2 regions of the Shimazuella sp. NTD248 genome follow, and region 1 is predicted to be linked to the other one. Evidence: predicted binding sites of a transcription regulator. Region 1 holds the regulator's gene; the other holds the start of a gene.
The links. The regulator NrdR, encoded in region 1, represses ribonucleotide reductase genes. The targets are predictions, from matches to a motif close to AACACNATATATNGTGTT.
Positions count from the first base shown of each region.

Region 1 (12,116 bases):
GTAGATTGGATCAGTGCCTGCTCAAAATGATAATCATAATAAACCATCTGAGAATCTGGTAATGGAAATTTTTTTTGATAAAGGGAAATATGATAATGCATTTCTACGAGAAAAATAATACTCGCTAAACCTACCATCCCAGAAGCAACTGCAACAAACATTATCGTTAATCGTTTTTTCATCGTGTTTGAGATTTTCCTCCTGCAAATCGATACCCAAATCCATAAACAGTAAGTAAGTAGGTAGGTTTTTTAGGATCGGTCTCTATTTTTTGACGTAGATTTTTCACATGTTGATCGATCGTACGATCATCCCCCATATAGTGAAAACCAATCACTTTTTCTATTAATTCTTCTCGTGAAAACGTCCGCTCAGGGTGGCGTGCCAACACAAGCAGCAATTTAAATTCTGCTGGAGTGAGATGTATCTCTTCTCCTTTTTTTAATACCATTTGATTATCTCGATCAATCTCCAAATCCCCATTTTGAATCGTTACTCTTGATGTGACGAGATCATGATCGGTTCTACGGAGAATTACTTTCACTCGTGCGACCACTTCCCTCGGACTAAATGGCTTGATCACATAATCATCTGCTCCTATGGATAATCCTCGGAGTCTATCCCTTTCGGAAACTTTTGCGGTTAACATAAGGATAGGTATGGGCAAATACTCACGTATCCGGTGACAAACCGTTTCTCCGGATATATCGGGTAACATCAAATCGAGGATAACAAAATCTATTGCTTCTCGTTCGATGGTTTTTAATGCTTCTGTACCATTGGCAGCTTCTATGGTTGTAAATCCTTCTTTTTGAAGATAAGAAGTCAAGACATCACGTATTTTTTCTTCATCATCCACGATTAGTACTACTTTATTCATTTCATCACCTACTTTTATACAAAAAGAGCTGAATGCTGTAACCAATGATTTCTTGTACTAGTTCCATCATGAAGATCAATAGTCAAACTCTTTTTCACCTGCCACAAAAGTTAAATCAGATCTTTCCGAAACCCCAATCGATACAAGCAGATTTTTGATTACAGGCGGATTAGAAATCGCATTCTCATCTGTCGCTATACTTAGAAATTTTTGGACTGGGTATTTGGCCACCTTCCTTATCAGAAGTTTCATCCATTTGAGCTCTATTTATTAAAACAATGGAAGAAATAATTACCCTTTTTACTGATTTACTCATGATGTTCCTCTCTTCATTATTTTAATGAGAGATTGTGAGGATCGTATGAGGATAATTTATTTCAAATAACAATTTAAGCGAATCCCTTCTTGTGTATGAAACCAAATAATGAAGTCAAAAAAAGGAACAACCACTGAAAACAGCTCATTGTTCCTTTTTCTTGCAAGCAATCATTTCATTAACTTGTGCATCGTTGTCAAAAGCTCATTTGATTTTCAAGTAGCTGATCTCTCATAAAATTCAATTCTTTCTAGTTCATTTTCATTTGCAATATATTTTTTTATAATATACTCCCCTATTCTATATTTAGGAAACGACTTCATATCCTTGATCTTCGATTGCTTCTTTGATTTGGTCCAAAGACAATTTCTTTTCGTCATATGCTACCATCACCGTGTCACTAGCCAAATCCACTTTTCCTTTTGAACCGATTGCTTGTAGTGCTCCTTCGATGGCAACAACACAATGATTACAACTCATACCTTCTACTTTTAACTTTACTTGTGACATTGGTTAACTCTCCTTTGTATTTTGATTTTTCATCTTACTTTACTTTCTCTCAGAGCTTCTCGTTGGATAGCTGATGAATAGCGTCATAGTTATTTGAAAAACCAATTAATGTTTCACTCGTTGCAGGCGTAGAGCATTTAGCACAACAGACACAGAACTAAGTGCCATTGCTGCTCCTGCTAACCATGGTGCTAGGAAACCAAAAGCAGCAATCGGAATTCCAATGACGTTATAGGCCAATGCCCAAAAAAGATTTTGTTTGATGTTGCGCATCGTTTTTCGGCTCATGAAGATCGCATCGGCAATACTTTTTAAGTCGCCTCGCATGAGCGTGACATCTGCTGCTTCCATTGCAACATCGGTTCCGGTACCTATTGCCATCCCAATATCTGCAGTTGCTAGAGCTGGTGCATCATTGATCCCATCTCCAACCATCGCAACTTTCTTGCCTTCTGCTTGCAGCTTTTTCACTTCTTTTGCTTTTCCCTCTGGCAATACTTCTGCAAGAACTCGATCCACTCCCACTTCTTGACCAATCGCCTCAGCAGTACGCTCGTTGTCTCCAGTGATCATGATCACTTCTAGTCCAAAGTTTTTAAGACGGGCAATGGCTTCCTGTGAAGTATCTTTGACCGTATCGGCAACCGCTACTAAACCTGCAAACTGACCATCGACAGCTACTAGCATAGCTGTCTTTCCAGATTTCTCTAAGTCCTCCATGACAGTTTGAAATGCTTCTACATCAATGTTGTGTTTAGCCATAAGTCTTCGAGTACCAATAAACATTTCTTTGTTCTGGACAATAGCACGAACTCCATAACCTGGAATCGCCTCAAATTTCTCAGCATTAGGTACTAATATTCCTTTTTCTTTGATCCCTTCCACAATCGCTTCCGCCAAGGGGTGTTCCGAGTTTTTCTCTGCTGCTCCTACCAAAGTCAAGAAGATTGTCTCCTCGATACCTTCCGCAGCAAGGACATCAGTTAACACAGGTTTCCCATTAGTAATTGTTCCGGTTTTATCCAATACAACAGTGTTAACTTGGTGTGTAGATTCCAAATGCTCTCCACCTTTGAATAAGACACCCCATTCCGCTGCTCGTCCCGATCCAGCCATAATCGAGGTTGGAGTGGCTAATCCCAAAGCACAAGGGCAGGCAATAACCAATACTGCAATTCCTTTTTCTAATGCACTGGCAAATTGTCCTGGGTTCACTGCAAAATACCAGATAAGAAAGGTAAATAGAGCGATTCCTACAACAATCGGTACAAACACTCCTGAGATTTTATCTGCTACCCGTTGAATAGGAGCTTTGGAACCTTGTGCTTCTTCTACTACTTTGACAATTTGAGCAAGAGCAGTATCTTTTCCTACTTTTGTTGCTTTGACCAAGAGACGGCCATTTTTATTAATGGCAACTCCAATCACGAAATCACCATTGCGTTTTTCAATCGGGATACTTTCCCCAGTTAACATGGATTCATCAACTGCGGAGGTTCCCTCCATGACTATTCCATCTACTGGAATCTTTTCTCCTGGTTTGACAATCAATATATCGCCAGTTTGTACTTCCTCAATCGAAATCTGTACTTCTTGTCCATCACGAACGACTAAAGCTGTTTTTGCTTGTAATCCCATTAGTTTCTTAATCGCTTCGGAAGAACGACCTTTTGCCCGAACTTCAAATAATTTCCCAAGAATAATTAAGGTGATAAGAACAGCACTCGTTTCAAAATATAGCTCTACTTGATGATGTCCTTGTTGACCAATACTTAGAATACTAAGATATAAGCTGTAAAAATAAGCTGCGGATGTACCCAAAGCTACCAAGACATCCATATTGGCACTTTTATTTCGCAACGCTTTATATGCTCCAACATAGAAGTGTCCGCCGATAATAAATTGAACAGGTGTTGCTAATGCAAACTGAAACCAAGGATTCATAAAAATTTCTGGAACCCAGATAAACGAGGTAAACGAAAAGTGACTTACCATTGCCCATAAGAGAGGCAAAGATAATAAGGCAGAAAAGAAAAATTTCGTTTGTTGTTTTTTGATTTCTTTTTGACGGTGATCGATATCGTTTTCTGCTTCTTGTTTTGACTCTGCTTTATATCCCAGTTTTTCTACTTTTTGAATCATCTCTTTGCTCGTGACTTCATCCGGATAATATTCCACTCGTGCTGTCTCCAAGGCGAAGTTTACCGTTGCTTTTGATACCCCTGGTAGTTTATTTAACCCTTTTTCAATCCGATTTGCACAAGCCGCACAAGTCATTCCAATCAGTTTCAACTCTACTGCTTCTTTCATCGTTCCATAACCAAGTGAAGAAATTTTTGCTTTTAACTCCGCTACATCCGTTTGTTCTGTATCAAAGGAAACTGTAGCCGTTTCGAGAGCGAAGTTCACATTAGCATCGGAAACACCAGAAACTTTTTTTAAACCTTTCTCTATTCGATTGGAACAGGCTGCACAAGTCATTCCACTAATTTTCAACCTTTGTTGCGTGACCATAGATCAAACTCCCTTCTCTCCATATACCCTATGGGGGTATTTAGGGCGTAAAAATTTTTTACCCCTACTGGGTATATAGCCTTAAACAACATCGTAACCTTGATCTTCCATCACTTCTTTCAAGGTGTCTAAACTTACTTGTCCTTCATTATATTCCACCGTCACGGTTTTCGCTAAATCTGCTTCTACTTTCGCATTAAACGGTTTTAACGCTCCTTTTACGATCACGGCACAATGCTTGGAACCCATCCCTTGCACCTGTAAGTACTTCTTTCTTCCTTATAATCTCCTCCATTGATTGATTTATGCTGTTATGATCATAGCATACCCCCTTACCCTATGTAAAGATTTTTTCATTTTTTGATCCCTCAAAATTTATGTGAGTTTAGGCGATTATCATACAAAAAAAGCCGCCCAAAAATTGGACGACTTCCTCTCTGGAGATGCAATTGCAAGGAAAACATTTTCGTAAGATGAAAGTTTGTACTTCGTTTGCAACCTGTGATCTTCACCTTAAACTTTCCTGGCTTCAAAATCCCCAAAACGCTAGAATATGGTGCCGAGGGCCGGACTTGAACCGGCACGATAGTCACCTACCGCAGGATTTTAAGTCCTGTGCGTCTGCCTATTCCGCCACCCCGGCAAGGCAGTAATTTGGAGCGGAAGACGGGATTCGAACCCGCGACCCTCGCCTTGGCAAGGCGATGCTCTACCACTGAGCCACTTCCGCAACTGGTGGCTCGAGACGGAATCGAACCGCCGACACGAGGATTTTCAGTCCTCTGCTCTACCGACTGAGCTATCGAGCCATCAAACAATTTTCAAACATTTTCAAGTCCTTTCAAACTGACAAAAGTTATTATAGCACGCTACTCTTTATTGTGCAACACTTGTTTTTCTGTTGAACGTAAAAATTTCATTGTTGCTTGAATATCATCATAAGTCCCTTGAAGTTCTTCATCTGTAAAACTAGGCTCGATAACTTCCCGAGCGATGGTTTTAGGCAATTTTTTCACACTAGATTTTCTTCTAGCTTTTGTTGTGCTGGAGTTTTGGTTTGATTGTTTGGTATGTTCTTTGAGCGCTTGTACTCTTGCTTGCTCAGATGTTTGAATATTTAAACGTTTCCAGTGAGAAGCTATTTTTTCTACATATGCCTTTGGTAATTTACGATCACACTTTAGCATGACAAAATCTAACAGCACATTCACAACAGGTGCAGGTAACTGATAATGTGTGAGCAATGATTGAATCAGATTCATCTCACTCTTTGGTACAGCTGCTCCTCCTTGATAGTGAGCTAAAAGTTCGAATGGAGAAATAGTCTCTAACAACTGGAAATGTTTTTCTTTAGGAGACATTGCTGGCTCTGGTATAGTTGGCTTTTCCTTGTCTGAAGGTGAAACAACAGAATTATCGGAATAAGGTGCCGTATTTAAATAATGGAAAAGTTTTTCTAAATTAACATGTCCACTGTATGAAACTTCTGGATTTTGAATAGCTTTTATCAACATAGACTCATCCAACTTAAATAGATAACAAGCTTGTTTCAACTCTGATTCAAGTTGAGAAGTCCAATTAGCAGGTTTAATAATCGATGCCAATCGTGAACGAATAAACCCAAAATCGATATTCGATTTTCGCTTTTTCGTAGCTGGTATTGTTTGAGTAGAAGCAGCAACTTCTTTTTGTCCATATACTTCTTGGAAACTTTTCGTCAAATTGACGCTCTGAATCTCTTTATCTTCTGGCCACACTCGATTTTTCACCATTTGATACTCATCTTTCCCCAGACGGTGTTGCAATTGAATTGCCAATGGCATGGTTTGAAAAAAAGTAAGGGGTGCCAAGGGCGATATAACTTGGTATTCCAAGTAGTTGCCCTCTCTTTGATTACTTTTTTCAAATGTTCGCAGTAAGCCAACTCCCTCTAACTGATATCTCGCTTCTAACAATTGATTATGTGAAATAGAGAGTAATTTGAAGAGATATGTATGTGTAAGCAGAGTGGAAGTTTCTTGTTGGGAAGCCTGCGAGTGAAGCGTCACATATAATCCAACTCCCATAACTCCGACAATTGGTTGATAGAGATGTGTCATAGTAAAAAGATCTGTATCATCCAATGCTTTTTCTTGTCGACTACGAAATTGGATTTCTTGCCAAAACATAGAATGTGACCTCCCCTAATTTTTTCTCCCGAATGAATAGCGGGTTTGTTCATTCTATCGCAAATGGGTACTCAAAGCCAACCAAAATTTATTCTCGATCTATGTCGTTTTCATCCAAAAAATGTTCTATATCTCCTTCATTTGACCTTTTTCGTAAATCTTCCAATTCTCTTACAAAAAGGTGAATGTCTTGAAATTGTCGATAGACAGACGCAAAACGAACATAGGCAACTTCATCGATTTTCACCAACCGTTCCAATACCATTTCTCCTATTTCAGTAGTTGGAACTTCCAAAATACCTACCTCACGAAGTTTTCGTTCCATATCGAGAACGAGACCTTCTAAACTACTCGTCGGAACTGGTCTTTTCTCACATGCTCGAATCAACCCACGTAATAATTTTTCTCGACTAAATTCTTCTCGGCTCCCGTCTTTTTTTATTACCATCAATGGTTTTTCTTCTATCATTTCAAAAGTTGTAAATCGCTCATTACAAGCTTCGCACTCTCGCCTCCTTCTAATCGCTTTTCCTTCATGTACAGGTCGCGAATCAAGCACTCGGCTCCCATTATGATTACAAATCGGACATTTCATTAACTTTCCTCCCGTATCCAGTCTACTATCATTTAAAGATACAGTTAAATGATCAGATGCTCAATCCTGTTTTTTCACCTGAACTTATGAGATCTATTTTATTGAAAAAAGAAGGCAAATTCAAAAAATAGCAACCTATAGTTTTGAAAATTATTCGTCTAAAATATGACAATACTCTATTGGTTTCTTTTTTGAAGTATACTAAAAAGATATTGAAAATCAGGGAGCGTAAAAGAATAGTGAAACGTTTTCAAGATAAAGTAGTTCTCATTACTGGTGCTACAGATGGAGTAGGCTATCAAGCGGCAAAGCAATTTGCTCAAGAAGGAGCAAAACTTGCACTTATTGATAACTATCAAAATATTAGTGCAATGCAATTGTCCTCAAAAGACCATTTTATTTCTGATCGATCACTGTTGATCTCGATGGAAGGAGGCAAAGACTCTGAAATAACAGTCTGTATTGATGACATTGTACAATATTTCGGCACCATCGATATTTTCGTATATGCATCACCAAATGATTGTATGGTTGGCCCTATTGAAGAAGTGGAAGAAAATGAATTAGATAAATTGTATCACCACGTAAAAGACATTGTTTTTCTCATTAAACAAGTGATCCCCATCATGCAAAGAAACGGAGGAGGCTCTATTGTAACTTATGGTACAGTTGCTGGACTCATGGGACTTCCTATGCTTTCATCACATGTTATGTTACAACATGCCTTGTTAGGATTAGTCAAAACAGTAGCATTGGAAAATAGCCAATCAAATATCCGTGTCAACGCTGTTATTTCTGCTCCTATTGAATCTAGTTTGATGGACCGCCTCGAAAGCAAATTAAATCCAGGAATGGAGAAACAAGTACGTCAAGATTTCTGCCGTTACATACCGATGAAGAGATATGGAACTACTACAGAAGTAGCAAATACTATCTTATTTTTAGCTTCAGAGGAAGCGAAATATACAACAGGAAGCGTCTACAACGTAGATGGTGGTATGTCTGCTACAAGATAAAAACCGTTCCTCCAATGGAACGGTTTTTTATTTATTCTGCATACAACTTAAGACGTGATCCCCAGATCATAGTTGGTTAAGCAGTAACATGTACTAATTTTTTTTGATGAAGTGTTTCCCCTACATATTTTGCCAGATCTGCCACTCGGCAAGAATAACCCCATTCATTATCATACCATGCGAGTACTTTTACTTGTCTTTCTCCCATTACCATTGTCGAAAGTGCATCAACTATTGAAGAATTTTCATTCCCAGTAAAGTCAGTAGATACAAGTGGAAGTTCACAATATTGCAAAATTCCTTTCATTTCTTGTGCAGAAGCATTACGAAAAGCCTCATTTACCATTTCTGCTGTTACATTTGTCTGTAAATTCACTACCAAATCCACTACAGAAACATTTGGAGTTGGAACTCTCAGCGAAAAACCGTTCAACTTCCCCTGTAATTCAGGAATAACTAGTCCTAATGCTTTTGCTGCCCCTGTCTTAGTAGGAATAATCGATTGAGAACATGCGCGGGCACGGCGCAAATCTTTATGTGGATTATCGAGATTATTTTGGTCATTTGTAAAGGAATGAACAGTTGTCATCAATCCATGTTCGATTCCAAAACGATCATGTAAAACTTTTACAACTGGTGCAAGACCATTTGTGGTACATGATGCGTTGGAAATAATGTGATGGTTTTCAGGATCATAAATTTCATGATTCACTCCCATAACGATCGTAGCATCCTCATTTTTACCTGGTGCTGTAATTACTACTTTTTTGGCACCTGCTTGTAAATGAAGAGAAGCTCCCTCGCGATCACAGAACTTACCAGTAGCCTCTATTACAACATCTACACCCAACTCTTCCCAAGGCAGTTCCAAAGGATTTCGATTGGAAACCAAGCGCACAGCTTGACGATTGACGTAGAGCATCCCTTCTTCTGCAATAACTTCTTCATCAAAAAAACCATGTATGGTATCAAACTTAATAAGATGTGCCAATGTTTCTGCTGGATAGCTCGCATTAATTGCAACTACCTCAATAGTGGGGTCCGTGATCGCTTTTCTAAAAACCATTCTTCCAATTCGCCCAAAACCATTTATGGCAATGCGTAGTTTCATATAATTGCTTCCCCTTCCGACGCTTTTATAACACACTAATCCTCTATTTCATTATAATCAGTATGTCACATTTTGCAATATAGAACATCTAATAAAACATGCCTATTTTTCATTTCGATAGAACATAAGGAATATTTCCACAAGAAAAAACGGACATAAAAGCTGTCCGCTTAATCTTTCACTAAATCCATATACAGCGATTTGTATTTTTCATAGAAAAAGGTTACCCGTTGTACATAATGTCTAGTTTCCCCATAGGGAATCTTTTGTACATTCTGCCTTGTTCCATCCCATGTTCCATCTTTTAACCATTTCTGTACTCGTGATGGTCCTGCGTTATATGCTGCGATTACTGCGACTTTGTTGCCTTTAAATTGTCGGGTTAGATCACTTAAATACCAACTTCCGACTTGTATGTTCACTGCTGGTACTTTGATGTACTGTCGCATGGAAGGTGAAAAATTTCCTTTTTTAATCGCATAGTCTACTGTTGGAATCATCAATTGCATCAATCCTTGTGCACCAACATGAGACTGTTTTTCCGGATCAAACTTGGTCTCTACACGAATGATAGCCATAATTAGAAATGGGTCTGTGTTTGTCTGTTTTGCGCTTTTTAAAATATTGCTCTCATAATCTAACGGATAAATCCAACGATTAAACAAAGGAAATGCGATTACAAGGGATAGAATAATGAAAATAATTCCAATGGCGATAAACCTTTTTCTTGGAAGAGCCTGAAGGGCTGGCTCAATCCATTTCTTTAGGTTAGATGATTCCATAATGCCACTACCTGTCTCTTTGTTTGTTGAACTGTCCCACTATTATCAATCAAGTAGTTCGCCAAACTTTTTTTCTCTTCTATCGACAGTTGCGATTGAATACGAAACTCTACCTCTTTCTGGTTAAAGTTGTTACGTAACTGCAAACGCCTGCGTTGTACCTCTTCAGGCACATATATCACAATAACCTTTTGGACAAAATTGGTCAAATTTTCTTCATACAACAAAGGAATATCCCAAATCACCACAGCGTCTTTCATTTGCTTTAAGATCTCGTCGGTTTGCCTCTGCATTTCTTTCATGATAAGTGGATGTAACAAATTGTTCAGTTGTTTTCTCGCTGAGGGATTTTGAAATATAATCTGAGCAAGCTTGTCCCTTTTCAAATGACCATCTGCTGTAAAAAGTTCTTTTCCAAAGTGTTCTTTTATCCTATTTGCACCTAACTGATCCGGCTCTACTATTTGTCGCGAAATCTGATCTGCATCTATGATATATGCCCCAAGTTCCCGAAGCATTTCAGCTACTGTACTTTTACCTGTAGCAATCCCGCCTGTCAATCCATATATCATATCATCACCATATACTTTCTTCATTGAAAAACAAAGCTTTTAATGCTGGCATGTATTACAAATGTGTGTCCCTCGTCCAGCAACAATTAATCTACTGATCGGATTCCCACATGTATAACATGGCTCATTTTTTCTTCCGTATACTTTTATCTGTAATTGAAAATATCCCATTTCTCCTTGGCCATTCACATAGGATCTCACAGATGAACCGCCTGCATCGATCGCCGTTTGGAGAGTTTCGCGGATAGCCTGAAATAGTTCGGATACCTCTTTTTTTGTTAAACTTTTAGCTACACGCTCTGGATGAATTTTTGCTCGATGCAAAGCTTCATCGACATATATATTACCTAGTCCAACAACAAAATGTTGATTGAGCAGTAAGGCTTTTATTTTTGTCGTTTTTTTACTCAGTTGAGATTGAAACCACTGCTTTGTAAACTCATCACCGAGCGGTTCAGGACCCAATTTGGCAAGAGGTGCATCATTGTCCTCTTCACCGCGTAAAAACAAATCCATCGTTCCAAACTGGCGTACATCCTTATAACGTAACTCTGAACCATCTGTAAAATGAAAAACAACATGGTCATGTTTTTCAACTGGATCTGTGCTCTTTGCCATCCGATACTTGCCCTCCATCCTCAAATGAGAGACTAATACGTATGGATCAGCAAATAGCTTTAAAAATTTGCCTCTTCGCTCAACAGCAGTAATCGTGGTACCTGCTAATTTCTCAGCGAATTCCTTACTATCATCTGGTTTGCGAATAATACGCGGCAGAGAGACAGTAACTTCACAAATGGTTTTCCCCACAACAAGAGAAGACAAAGTCCGTCTTACTGTCTCTACTTCTGGTAATTCTGGCATTTCTCCATCCTCTTTCTCTATTTTCATCTGTTTTTATTTAGCTTCATACCAACTCTTGCCTATATTGACATCTACTTTGAGCGGTACGCTAAGCGGAACTGCATGTTCCATCTTTTCACGAACTAATTTTTTCAGTTCCTCCAGCTCCTCTGGTGGAACTTCAAAGATAAGTTCGTCATGTACTTGCAGTAACATTCTACTTTTTAACTGACGTTCTTGCATAGCTCGATATAGATGCACCATGGCATTTTTGATAATATCTGCTGCACTGCCTTGGATAGGTGTATTCATCGCAGTCCGTTCCGCAAAACTTCTCGCGTTAAACTGTGAAGCATTGATGTCTGGGAGATAACGTCGACGATTTAGCAAAGTAGTTACATATCCTGTTTTTCGTGCTTCAACCACCACTTCATCCATAAATTTTCGGACGTTTGGATAAGTGGCAAAGTAACGCTCAATAAATTCTTTCGCTTCCTTTTGTGGGATATTAATGTTTTGCGACAGACCAAATGCACTGATTCCATATACAATCCCAAAATTCACCGCTTTTGCTTTACTTCTCATCAATGAAGAAACTTCTGTTGTATCTACACCAAATACATCCATTGCAGTTTGTGTATGAATATCTCTATCTTCTTGAAAAGCTCTCTGCAAAATTGGATCTTCGGATAAATGGGCTAATATTCTCAGTTCTACTTGTGAATAGTCCGCAGCTAAAATCACCCAGTTTTCTTCTGAAGGAACGAATACTTGACGAATTTGTCGTCCCTCTTCTAAACGTATGGGGA
Region 1 covers NZ_JCAJZT010000012.1:39,147-51,262, forward strand. The annotation lists gene AC5WOE_RS18900 (sensor histidine kinase) at 1-182, opposite strand, end outside; gene AC5WOE_RS18905 (response regulator) at 179-880, opposite strand; gene AC5WOE_RS18910 (hypothetical protein) at 956-1,132, opposite strand; gene AC5WOE_RS18915 (copper ion binding protein) at 1,503-1,706, opposite strand; gene AC5WOE_RS18920 (heavy metal translocating P-type ATPase) at 1,812-4,220, opposite strand; gene AC5WOE_RS18925 (cation transporter) at 4,302-4,478, opposite strand; tRNA gene AC5WOE_RS18930 (tRNA-Leu) at 4,775-4,863, opposite strand; tRNA gene AC5WOE_RS18935 (tRNA-Gly) at 4,876-4,950, opposite strand; tRNA gene AC5WOE_RS18940 (tRNA-Phe) at 4,954-5,029, opposite strand; gene AC5WOE_RS18945 (DnaD domain protein) at 5,090-6,388, opposite strand; gene nrdR (transcriptional regulator NrdR) at 6,477-6,983, opposite strand; gene AC5WOE_RS18955 (SDR family NAD(P)-dependent oxidoreductase) at 7,223-7,999, shown strand; gene AC5WOE_RS18960 (glyceraldehyde-3-phosphate dehydrogenase) at 8,076-9,110, opposite strand; gene AC5WOE_RS18965 (lytic transglycosylase domain-containing protein) at 9,281-9,892, opposite strand; gene coaE (dephospho-CoA kinase) at 9,874-10,488, opposite strand; gene mutM (DNA-formamidopyrimidine glycosylase) at 10,504-11,328, opposite strand; gene polA (DNA polymerase I) at 11,362-12,116, opposite strand, start outside.

Region 2 (12,116 bases), on a different contig from region 1:
CTTGAAAACATGATCCCTTTTCACTTGGAACCGATCCCATGGTGCTCAAATGGGTTTTATTTTCCTGTAAGTACTCGACCTGGAAAACATGTCTATCACGCAGCAGGTCTTTATTACATTCAAGAACCAAGTGCAATGGCACCTGTTGAAGCTCTGCAACCAAAACCGGGTGAAAAAATTCTCGACATGTGTGCTGCTCCAGGAGGAAAAACGACCCAGATCGCTGCTAAGATGAATGGAGAGGGCATTCTTGTTGCAAATGAAGTAGATGGAAAACGATGTAAAGTACTCATCAGCAATCTAGAACGTTTTGGAGTGACAAACGCTGTCGTTTTAAATGAACAACCGCATCGATTCAGTGAGCGGTTCACTGCTTATTTCGACCGTATTCTGGTTGACGCACCGTGCTCAGGTGAAGGAATGTTTCGAAAAGACCCAGAGGCGTGTGAACATTGGAGTATCAAAAACAGTGAGAAATGTGCTGACCTACAACAATATATCCTAACAGAAGCTGCTAAAATGTTAAAACCCGGCGGTCGACTAGTCTACTCCACTTGTACTTTTAATCGCCGAGAAAATGAATACACTTTGGAGAATTTCCTTCAAAACCATCCTGAGTTTGAATTAATGGAAGTTCCTAGCCACCAACATTTTCAAAATGGATTAACAGCTGCCACTGCTAGGACGAGTCGCTTATGGCCCCATTTGCTGCGGGGAGAGGGACATTTTTTAGCAGTACTACAAAAAAAGCAGGGTGTAGAAGAGGATAAAGTCGAAAAAAAATCAAAGAAAGGCGCAAAAAATACACGTATTCCCAAACAAATTTCTTCTATTCTTAAAGCATTTACAGAAGATACATTTGTAGAGACAGTCTCTTTTTCAGGGAATATGGTACTCTATGGAGATCATCTGTATGAGGCGCCACTTGATCTCCCCAATCTGGATAAGTGTAAAGTTGCACAACCAGGCAGATACTTGGGGGAAATACGAAAAAATCGCTTTCTTCCTTCTCATGCTTGGGCTATGTCACTCCAGCCCAATTCGGTAAAACAAGTTCAATCGTATCACACTAGGGATAGCGAATTATATCGTTTTTTACAAGGAGAAACAGTCCAAACAGCTCACAAAGCTTGGACACTTGTAACCATCGATGGATATGCTCTAGGATGGGGGAAAGGTGCCGGAGGAATATTAAAAAATCATTATCCCAAGTGGTTGCGCTTCTCCTATGATCAATCAAATTAACTCTGCATCTGCCCAAGCTCCCTTACATATACTGTAATTGCATTCATGTAGATTTCTACAAAAACATATGTAAGGAAAATAAAAAATGACGCTTAAAGAGCCTGCTGCAAATAAATACTGGATTGCCCTTGGAATGATTCAGCCTGAATGGATATATATGAGCCATTTCTTAGAAGAAGAGGAAACGGAAGAAGAAATAGCTCCTCTCCCTGTAGTTTCAGAAATGCGGATTGTCTTTCATCCACGACTCGATTGAAGAAAACACATTGTGCATACGACAATGTGTTTTCTTCATTTTACTAAAAGCAGAATATTATTTGTATTATCATGGGTTTGTAAAGAATGAATTTACATTTTGGAAACCGCACTGGCATCTGTAACGCCCATTTTAAAGCCTCTTTCTCTGTTTCAACATCAATTATGATATATTCCGTCATCCACGATGTCCTATCTAAGGAGAAAGAACCTACTTGAACTTTTGGTTCATCGAGATGAGAAGAATACGATACTCTCATGCCAGTAGCACTAGGTTGAAAGGAATCTGTCGCTAGCAGTACACCCTCTTTCACTAATTTTCTCTTATATGTCATCCTTGCCTCTCAAATGACAAAATCGATATACCTAAAAATATTTTTTAAAATAATTTTCATAGAGAAAAAGAAAACTTACTAATGTGAGTTTAGGTCCCAGTAAAGAAATGTTGCTATAATAACAATATCTTGACATACAAACGAAAGAGGATTCAAATATGACGACACATAAACGACTAATTGTTGGAATCAGTGGAGCAACCGGTGTTATTTATGGGATACGCATACTAGAAGTTTTAAAGAAACTAGAGATTGAGAGCCACTTAGTTTTGTCCAAAGCAGCTGAGATGACCCTGCATTATGAAACAGATATGAGTGTAAAAGAATTACGCAGCTTAGCAGATGTGAACTATGGGATTCAAGATGTAGGGGCTGCTATCTCCAGTGGGTCTTTTCATAATATGGGCATGATCGTAGCACCATGTTCGATCAAAACAATGTCTGCTATCGCTCATACCATAACTGATAATTTATTAACTCGTGCTGCTGATGTAGCACTGAAAGAACGGAGAAAATTAGTTCTTCTGCTTCGAGAAACACCACTTACTGCTGCCCATATTAAAAACATGTTGGCCATAACAGAGAGCGGCGGCATCATCGCACCACCTGTCCCTGCTTTTTATATTCGCCCCAATACGCTAGAAGATATTGTAAACCATACCGTTGGACGTGCACTTGACCTTTTTGGAATCGATACAGGCACAGTCGAACGATGGGGAGAAAAATAAAAGCAAGAATCCTCTTAAGCAATAGAGGATTCTTGCTTTTTAGATTGTAAAATATGTTGTGCTGCTAGTTTTGCACTTGCCATCGAACTGTCTGCTAATCGGCCTTCTTTCCCAACCCAATCACCAGCGACATACAAACCTTTTATTTCAGGTACGGATGGATCAGGTGCAGAACCAGCTCCATGATGGGAAACCGTATGCGTATCATTTGCAACTAGTATTTTCGGCAAATACCTTGTTGCAACAACTTCTTCTTCCCATCCTGGTTGCAGCAACTCCAAAATCTCCATCAATTCTTGCTTATCTGCTTTTGGATCTGTCTGTGTATTATTATCGTTGTACTTTAAAACATGTAAAACATGAGCACCATTATTGCTCAGGGAGACAGATAAGGAATGCACACCGAAATAAATGGATTGATCTAATCCAATAGCAAACACTCGATCAGGATGAGGCAGTTTTTTCAATGCAACATCCAGCGTCGCAGCATACAGCGGACGGGAATTGGCATTCCAAGCTCCCATACTAATATTTTGTGACTCAGGAACAAGACGACTTGCCTCCATAGGTCCTAGGGCAGTTATGACATTTTGAGTGAGTACTTTTGTTCCATCTGCAAATAGCACACCTGTAACAGCATTATTTTGGATATCTATTTTATTTACTTTACTATTGGTATGAATTTCCACGCCTAATAGCAAGGATTTTGCCTCTAATATGTTTACTACCGTTTGCCAACCTTTTTCTACATAGCGCACACCATTTCCAGCGAGCTGTCCTTGACGCAGGACATAACCTGCACTTAACACTTCTGGACTGTCGCAATACGACCACTGGCGGCATAAAGCATAGAAAAAATGTTTTACTTGGTTATGTTGTACGTTTTCTTCCACCCATTGTTTTAAATTTACATTATTTATTTCTTCTACGCTTATATCTTTTAAACTTCCCATTAACTGTGTCCATTCTAAATTCTCTTCTTCCGTCAAATCAATTGGCATATGTACAATCCTTCCTTCTTTTATGCCAATAAGACCGCTGTTTGTCTTCTTCGCATACCCACCTGCTGGTACACAGTCCAATTCCGTCAAAATTTGAAGTGCAGCGCCTCCTTCATACATGGCATGAGGACCAAAGTTAAACAATGCACCATTTTTTTCAGTCGTCTGCGCGTAGCCACCTAATCTTGCTGCTTTTTCAAAGAGAACCACAGATTTGTTTTCTTTTGCTAGATAAATAGCCGCAGTTAAACCAGCCAATCCTCCACCAATCACTGCTGCTTCGTATTGTTTACTCATGATACATAACCTCCACATCTATAAAGGATATTATAGACATCATTTATCGCTGATTAAAACAAAAAAAAGCAAAAAACACCGTATTGTATTGCATGATTTTAACTACATCATAGATAACTAATATCTTTAATATATGTTATATTGCAAGTATTGTCAACAAAAAACTTTCTTTAAATGCGCGGCGGTGAGAACATGATGTTCTCACCGCCTTCCCCCTCGGAAAAAGGGGGGCGCAACTCACACTTCGATGGGCATGAAGATCTTGTTGGATCCCTAGACCTGCCCCTTCTCGATGAGCTTGACTTCGTGACGGTCACAGCCGCTGAGCGCCTCGGGGATCATATCACAAAACGTAGGCTTCTTACTAAAATCATCTTATTGGACAAACGCCACCTTTACATTCTCCGATGACATCCGCATCGTCCTCTTCTTCCATTCTCACTTCCCCAAGCATTTCCCAAGGTTTTGCGGTTATTTTTGCTTTCTTTTTCTCATACTCTTCTTTCGTAATAGCTTCCAATGGCATTTGAGGATACGTATTGGAGTCATGTGGTAGTAGAGAGGTAGATTTTAGTACTTGTGTAGATTGTTCGAGCACTGCTGCGATTTCTGCAATAGTATTTTCTTCTCTGCCCTCTTCTTTATTAAAGGTGAGTGTTGCAGAGACTGCGTTATCCGACCAGTAAGACTGCAGCAATGCTTGCACTGCTGCTTGCTCCGCTAGTGGAACATCATTTTCCGCTTGGAATTTTGGATGTTCGGCGGTAGGTGCTTTTGTTGGAAATTCTACGACAAGGGTATGTTGATCAATTTTAGGACTGCCGTCTTTTTGGAAACCTGAAATCACGGGTTCCACATAATATCCGCAATCGATCAAAGCTGGAATCAGCGGTGAATTTGCTGAAAATCGCACCCGGCGAATCATATATTTCGACCAGTGCCAATGCATACCAGGGCTAACACCCATGAGTAGGGACATCGAGCCTGAAGGTTTCACTGTTGTAAGTTTGATAGATGGTTTTGCTTCTAACTCCTCCGCATGAGTCAAGTTGGTTTCTTTGACTGCTTGGTACAGTCTATCCAATGCTGTTTCCACATCTTCATTGAAAATAGGTTGATGTTGTTCGTCAAATCCGAGCACTGCTCGATCTCCAAACTTCATCAGTACCCAATCGGCGATACCTGTTACTCCAACTCCTAATCGACGATGTTTTTCGATGATATTTCTCGTCACTTCCCATTCATAGTTTCGGAAAGTGATGCGGTATGCGTATCGAGTAGCCAACCAACTTGCTTCATTATACAGGTTACTGTCTTCTTTTCCCGCATCGATCAATTCATGTATTTTGGGTAAGTTGATCTCAAATAAATTGCATGGTGAGGCATTTGGTAATGTAATTTCACCACAAGGGTTAAATCCTTCGACTTCTCCATCGATATTTTCTTGCAGTCCTTCGGCAATTCTTCCATGGTGCTTGGAAAGCTCAATATTGACGATCCCTGGTTCCCCATTGTAGTAAATATTTTTCGCCATTTCTTCTAAATCTGCTGGTGTGACATCTTCGTCAATCGCAACACTGTTGTTGCTCGCCCAACGCCATTGACTTGCCTCTTGATTTTTCTCTAGGCTGTAGTTTTTTGATTCAATAAAGTCCTTGTCTTCTTTGTCCCCAATCAAGATAAGAGCAGTCCGGCGGACATTGCCAGCAACGACACAACAACCGATATTTTGAATGATGTCTCCCCACTCTACAGAAGGAACTTGCTCTCCCACTCTTTTATTGAGAATTTCATTTACTTTTCCCAGCATTTGCACGAGAGGTGCAGGGCCACTAGCGACACCGCCAAAGCCTTTTATTTCGGAACCACGAGGGCGAACTTCTGAGATGTCTATAACAAGATACTTATTTTCTTCAATAAAATGAGAATCAATTACCAATTGGAGTGCTTCTGCCCATCCTTCTCGACTGTCTTTTACTCGATAAATCGAAGCATCATCTTTGGCAACCACAGGAGCTACTCCTAAAGCATTGAGTTCCCCAAAATAATCGTCATGGTTTGGATCACTGATAAAATAAAGGGAAATCTCATTTTTTACTTTTGGCATCCTATTTGTATTTTTCCGTTGCAAATTTACGCCAACGCCTCCACCTTTCATCGCTTGATCAAATGTAAAGACGGCAGGCATGGAAGGCAGTAGCTCATCAATGGAGCCGATTGCTGGTTTAATCTTACTGACTCCATATTTTTGTGGACGCATGGAGATGAACCAACAATTGTTTTCTGCATCCCCTATTTTCTCTGCATAAGCCGTTCCAGACATCCATAGTCCGCGTCCTGGTGGTGTTAACACAAGATTAAACATCAGATGGTAAAATCGTTCCATCTCTTCTCGTAAGTTCGCTTCTTTCCCATAGTCCCATTTACCAATCTCTTTAAGACGCTTCTCTTCCAGTGAAAAGTTACCTTCGGTTACTCTCTTTACCGTTTCCCACCAAGCTTCTTGTGTCCCATCTGCTTTTTTTCGGGAATATGTGCGTAAGTAAACCATATATCCGAGACCTTCAAAGCCCCATTTTGGATTTTTGCCTATATATTGCTCTAAAAAATTATCGGATAAGTGCATTTGTCTCATTTCCTTTTCTCTCTAATTTATGGATAGGTATCGATATCGATATGTTTTAAGTTTGGATGCAGGTATGACTGCTAATAATCAATATGTAGCCCTATTTGAGTATAACTCATACTATATATTGAGAAAAGGGGGTAAACGGAAGTGAAAAGAATCTAATTTTTCGTGCAATAATGGAACAATAGAGAAGTACTTCCTGCTTTCATTTTGTTAGTATCAATCGAAAAATCTTCCTTTATTCCTTGGAAAAATCAAAAAAGAAACCGTTTTCCTCTATTTTCTGAAAAGGTTTCTTTTTCTTTCTTATAACGTTCTCCATTTACCCTGCCAACAAGACAGCAGCTAGGAAAATGATTTGCAAGATTGTGCGAACCACGATTTTAGGAGTCGATTGTCCAGCTATCGTCAATCCTTCTCGCGCTGCTTTTATATTTGCAGGAAACATTGCGACTAGCATAATTGCTAATCCCAACGAAGCGTATACAGACGTTTGGGGGATAACGATACCAATAGCCCCTATGATCTCTAACCATCCTGTAACAGTTACCAATAAATCAGGACTTGGAAAAGAACTCGGTACCATTCGAATTAAATCTTCCCGACGTTTTCCCCAGTGAGCAGACGCTGTGAGTAAAAACATCATCGCTACTGCCCCCTGTAAAGGAGTATACCATTCATCAAAATAAGAAACTCCTGCAAATCCAATCAAACGAAAAATGACAAATGAAACAAGTAACGCAATCAAAGGTGCCATATTCGTTCCTCCTCATCATATTATTTTTTTATTAGCTGTTGGTTGATGAACGAAATAAAGTCTGAAACCCCAAATGATGCTTCTACATTAGGGATAGCAGAACGTAATCGAATCCCATAAGATATCAAAACAAACATTTCGGCTGTTTTTTTAATATCGAGCTCTTTGGGAATAACACCATGGATTTGACCTTGTTCAATCCAAGCTTTGGAGTAAGAATAGGATTGATCATAAAAACGGGTGAGCACTTCTCCCACAACTGGTTGATCTGATTTACTGAGAAGATACATCCATACTTGATTGGTGATATCATTTTTATCTTCTAACTCCCATAAACTATCAGCTATTTGCTTCATAGGCTGTTCAAAGTTTGGATTTTTAGCCACTTGTTGCATAAATCTTTCGTTGACTTGTTCTAAGCGATCTTGCAAAACCCAAGTAAACAGTTCGTCTTTGCTTTTGATATAGTGAAAAATGGCTCCTTTGGATAAACCGGAAGTGTTGACGATATCAGCCATTGTAATTGCTTCGCATCCCTTTGATTGAATGAGGGATATTACCGTATCGAGTAATAATTTTTTGGTTTGAAAACGACGTTCTTCTTGTTTCATGTTTTACCTCCATACCTGATAATTTTATTATATATACCGGACGTTGGTTTGTAGATGGTTTTAAAAAACCTAGGTTATTATTTTCCTAGGTTGTGTTTCGGGACTCCTGAGTGGCACTTGCGCACCACTCAGGATCGGAATCATGCAGGCGTCAGCCTGCGTTCAACGGCTTGACCGTCAGCGTGGCTCCCACACGACCAGTGAAGCTGCGCTGGCCGCTCTCATCGACTAGTACTACAGGGCCGCCAGACGTGAGTGTGAAGAGGTTGTTTTCTTTGTCCTCCACTCCACAAAACGTGAGATTGCCTCCGTTCTTTCCGGAGCGAAGCGGAATGGGGATGCCATCCGCCAAGAGCTCCATATCAGAGCTGACAGTCAACTGATGGACACGAGTTTCTCTGGCGTTCTCAGTCATGATTCCCTTTTGAGTAAAGGTTGATGTACACCTTCTGTGGCATTATAACATAAAGCATTGGAATTCGATCCAAAAATATAAATCTTCTTTGTAATGTTTATATGAAATCCAATAATTTTAAAATAAGCATCTCATCATAATACAAATTGTTTCACAAAATACGCTGGGTTTAACGCTTCACCTGTCGCCCCTTTGATCAATCCACGCCAATCGGTGCGATCCCCTGGTTGGAATACTTTTTGAATAAAGAACTGTCCTGTTTGCTCTGTAAAGATTTCCGATGAAACATGCTCTTGAATATAATAATGCATTTGTGAGGCCATCAATTCCCCTAACAAATAGTTTTGATAATAAACTGGTGCGATCGTGAAGTGAATTTTTGCTGCCCAATGTGGGTAATCTTGATTCTTTGGAGGCTCTACTCCTTGAATATCTTTCACCAGTTTCCACCATAATGCATTTAAGTCTTGATCTGGATTCCGATATAACTCTCTTTCAAAAAAGACAAATGTAATAATCCACCGAGCCATGATTAGCATTTTTCGTTGCTGCATTTTGTGTTGCAGAGGCATCCAGGATATAAGCTCCTCTTTGGATAAGCCCATAAATTTATGTAACCATTCTTCTTCTTTTGCCATTCTCCCAAAAAACATGGCGACAGCTTCTGTTGTAAAAATATGTGAATGAGTACGCAGGGCAAATGGCAGATCACGATCTACGTATTTATCATAGACAGCATGCCCAAATTCATGAAGCATCGTCTCCAGCCAATATTGATTCGATTGAATATTGCACAGTACCCTTACATCACCTTGACGATCTATATCTAAGCAAAACGCATGTTGATTTTTATTTGGCCGTTCATATAGATCACTTTTTGCTAGTAAATCACGAATTTCCATACCGAGCGAAGAAAAAGTATCAATTGTAAGCTGTTCGATATTTTTTCCTTTTAAATAGGGAGTTAAATCTGTTCCTGGAATGGACGGAGCCTCTTGGAAAAACGGATCATGATAGTGCCATGGATATAACACTTTATCCGTAATACCATATTGGTTTCTCAACTCGTCATCCAACTCTGTCTTAACGCGTTTAAATGGTTCATCAGTTTGACGGACAAGGTCTTCAAAAACGGAAAAAACTTCCTCTAAGTTTAATTCTGCTAACTCAAATGACATTTCATAGTGGTCTTTGTAACCAAGTGATTGAGCTGCTTTGTTTCGCAGTTTTACCAATTGAAGTAACCCAGTTTCTACTTCTTTTCCGATCTGCTTACTCGCATGCCATATTTTTTCTCGTTGTTCCATATCTGTGCTTGTCAGGAGCGTTTCTCGAATGATATTTTCGGTTACTTCTTTTCCATCCACTTTCGCCCGGAATGTATTAAATTGATTACTCAAAGTAGAGGAAAGCTGCACCAACTCATGAATAATTTCTGAAGAAAGCTGGTTGGAGAATGCATCTTGATACAGACGCTCTACTTGTCTCGCCTCTAAGCTATCTTTTTTGACTTCTTGTCGCAGTGCTTTCAGCTTTTCAAAACGTTCTTTGTCAGAGACATATTGACGGTACGCTTTTTCCGCTTCCATCTCCGCTTTTTGCCATTTTTCTTCTCCTGTCGTATTCACATTCCACATTGCTTCACTTAAAGTCCCTAGCATGGAACTCAACTTTTTATTTTCATCACGAAGAAAACGATCCATTTGAGGTTCCCCCTATTTATCATCCCTAAATCAATCAATGAAAATACTTTTATTTTGCCAATCTTTTTTTGATCTTTAAATATCTCTTTATCTCATTCATAATCAGGAAAAGCGTAGCTCTCATATTAAATTCTTCTTCTGTACTAGGCAGCGGCAATTTACGATACTCTTGTGTCATTTCCATTAGCTGTTCTAGATAAATATCTGCGGTATTTCCCGGGTGAACCCCTTCTGCCAATTGATCTAAAAAATCTGCTAGTTTTTCACCTTGATCTGAGTAGGGGTGGAAAGAAACCAAATGAGGAATCAAATGATCGATGAGATCGAATTGTTTATCTCTCATTTGAAAGTAACGATAAAACTTCAACTCCTCATCATCAAAACGATTTTCTACATTGTGTACGGATCGTTCTTTTGCTTCTTTTAATAGTCTATTTGTCTCGACGATCTCCATTCCACTCCAATCATGATCTCCTTCACGTAGATATCGAGCCATCTCATGGAAAATAATCCGAAAATTTTCTTCAATTTTTTGTTGATACCTGCGCAGCTCTTGGTCTGCGCTAGGCATAAATAAATTCAGCAACAAACCAACCGTAATCCCGATTATCATCAGAGCGAGTTCATTAATGACAAGTTGCCAAGTAATATGCTTCATTACATATAAATGAAAGATAAACACGGAACTTGCAATAACACTCTCTTTAGCTTTAAAACGGATCATCAATGGAATACTGATGAGCAAGATAACGATAATTGCCCATGGGTTATAGCCTAAAACAGTAAATATGGCGGCTGCCACACTCAAACCGATCAAGCAAGCTAAAAAACGCTGCCATGCAATCTCGTATGATTTTTTTCTCGTTCGTTGGATGCACAGCATAGTAACGGTACCAGCGGATGCGTAAAAAGTAAGCTGAAATGCTTGGGCAATCGCAATGGATATACCCGCTCCAATAGCTGTTTTTAGGATTCTAGAACCAATTTTCACTATGTGTCACCTTCGATTGCTGTATCGAGTAGAATTTATGTTTTATGTTGCATGATAATAGAACCATAGAATACCAATTACCAAAAAGAGCAGGGATACCCCGCCCAAAATCGGAGGTAAATATTTCATTCCAATTCCCTCACTTTAATTCTACTACAGTAACTCCAAGACCGCCTTCACTGTATTCTCCATTTCGAAACGCAGCAACTCGACGGTGTTTCGCGAGATAGGCATGGACTCCTTTACGAAGGGCTCCTGTGCCTTTTCCATGAATAAGATGTACTTGCTTAAATCCAGCAAGGATCGCATCATCTAAGTATTTTTCAATATCGACAAGTGCCTCTTCCACCAATTTTCCTCTAAGGTCTATTTCTGATTTTACAAAAGACCGACTGCGGACAGAAGTTATTGGCTTTGTAGCAGTTGCAGTTGATTTTAGTTTGGTAAGTCCTGAGCGATCTAATACCAACTTTAGAGAGCCAACTTGCACCCGGTATTGATCATCAGCCAGCACCTCGACAATCGTACCTTTTTGCCCAAAGCTCTTCGCCTTTACTTCATCTCCAACAATCAATTGTTCCTTTTCAGGAGCAAAGATTTCCGTCTGTGCTACTAAAGTAACGCCTGGATTAGCTTGTTGTAACCTGCTGCGTGCTTCTGTCAGCTTATGTTCTTTTACATCTTGCGGACGTTCTTTGGCCCATTGACGAAGCTCTGACAGCACTTCATCTGCTTCACGTGTTGCAATATTTACAATCGAGCGAGCTTCTTGTCTTGCCTTCTCTTGCAATTGAAACTTTTCTTCTTCCCATAATTGCCATTTCTCGCGTATTTCTTGATATAATCTCTCTGCATCTTCCCTGAGTGACAGGGCTTTTATGCCTTCTTCTTCTGCTTCTCGTTTCGCTTTAGCCAAAGAGGTAATTACTTCTTCTAGTCTGCTCTCTTCTTGCGATATCTCTTTTTTGGCTGCTTCGATAATTTCATCGGACAATCCTAACCGCTTTGCAATCGAAAAAGCATTGGACTCACCAGGTACCCCGACTTCTAACTTATAAGTCGGGCGAAGGGTTTCCACATCAAACTGCACACTTGCATTCACTGCTTTTGGATGGGTATGGGCAAATACTTTTAGTTCACTGTAATGAG
Region 2 covers NZ_JCAJZT010000007.1:46,939-59,054, reverse strand. The annotation lists gene AC5WOE_RS15510 (RsmF rRNA methyltransferase first C-terminal domain-containing protein) at 1-1,245, shown strand, start outside; gene AC5WOE_RS15505 (hypothetical protein) at 1,331-1,501, shown strand; gene AC5WOE_RS15500 (YciI family protein) at 1,545-1,835, opposite strand; gene AC5WOE_RS15495 (UbiX family flavin prenyltransferase) at 1,994-2,563, shown strand; gene AC5WOE_RS15490 (phytoene desaturase family protein) at 2,578-3,861, opposite strand; gene nrdJ (ribonucleoside-triphosphate reductase, adenosylcobalamin-dependent) at 4,232-6,496, opposite strand; gene AC5WOE_RS15480 (DoxX family protein) at 6,813-7,247, opposite strand; gene AC5WOE_RS15475 (TetR/AcrR family transcriptional regulator) at 7,268-7,858, opposite strand; gene AC5WOE_RS15470 (M2 family metallopeptidase) at 8,408-9,976, opposite strand; gene AC5WOE_RS15465 (aromatic acid exporter family protein) at 10,026-10,967, opposite strand; gene AC5WOE_RS15460 (endonuclease MutS2) at 11,107-12,116, opposite strand, start outside.
Region 2: nrdJ (ribonucleoside-triphosphate reductase, adenosylcobalamin-dependent) is a predicted target of NrdR. The motif match lies at 6,604-6,621, and genes of this name have one in related genera.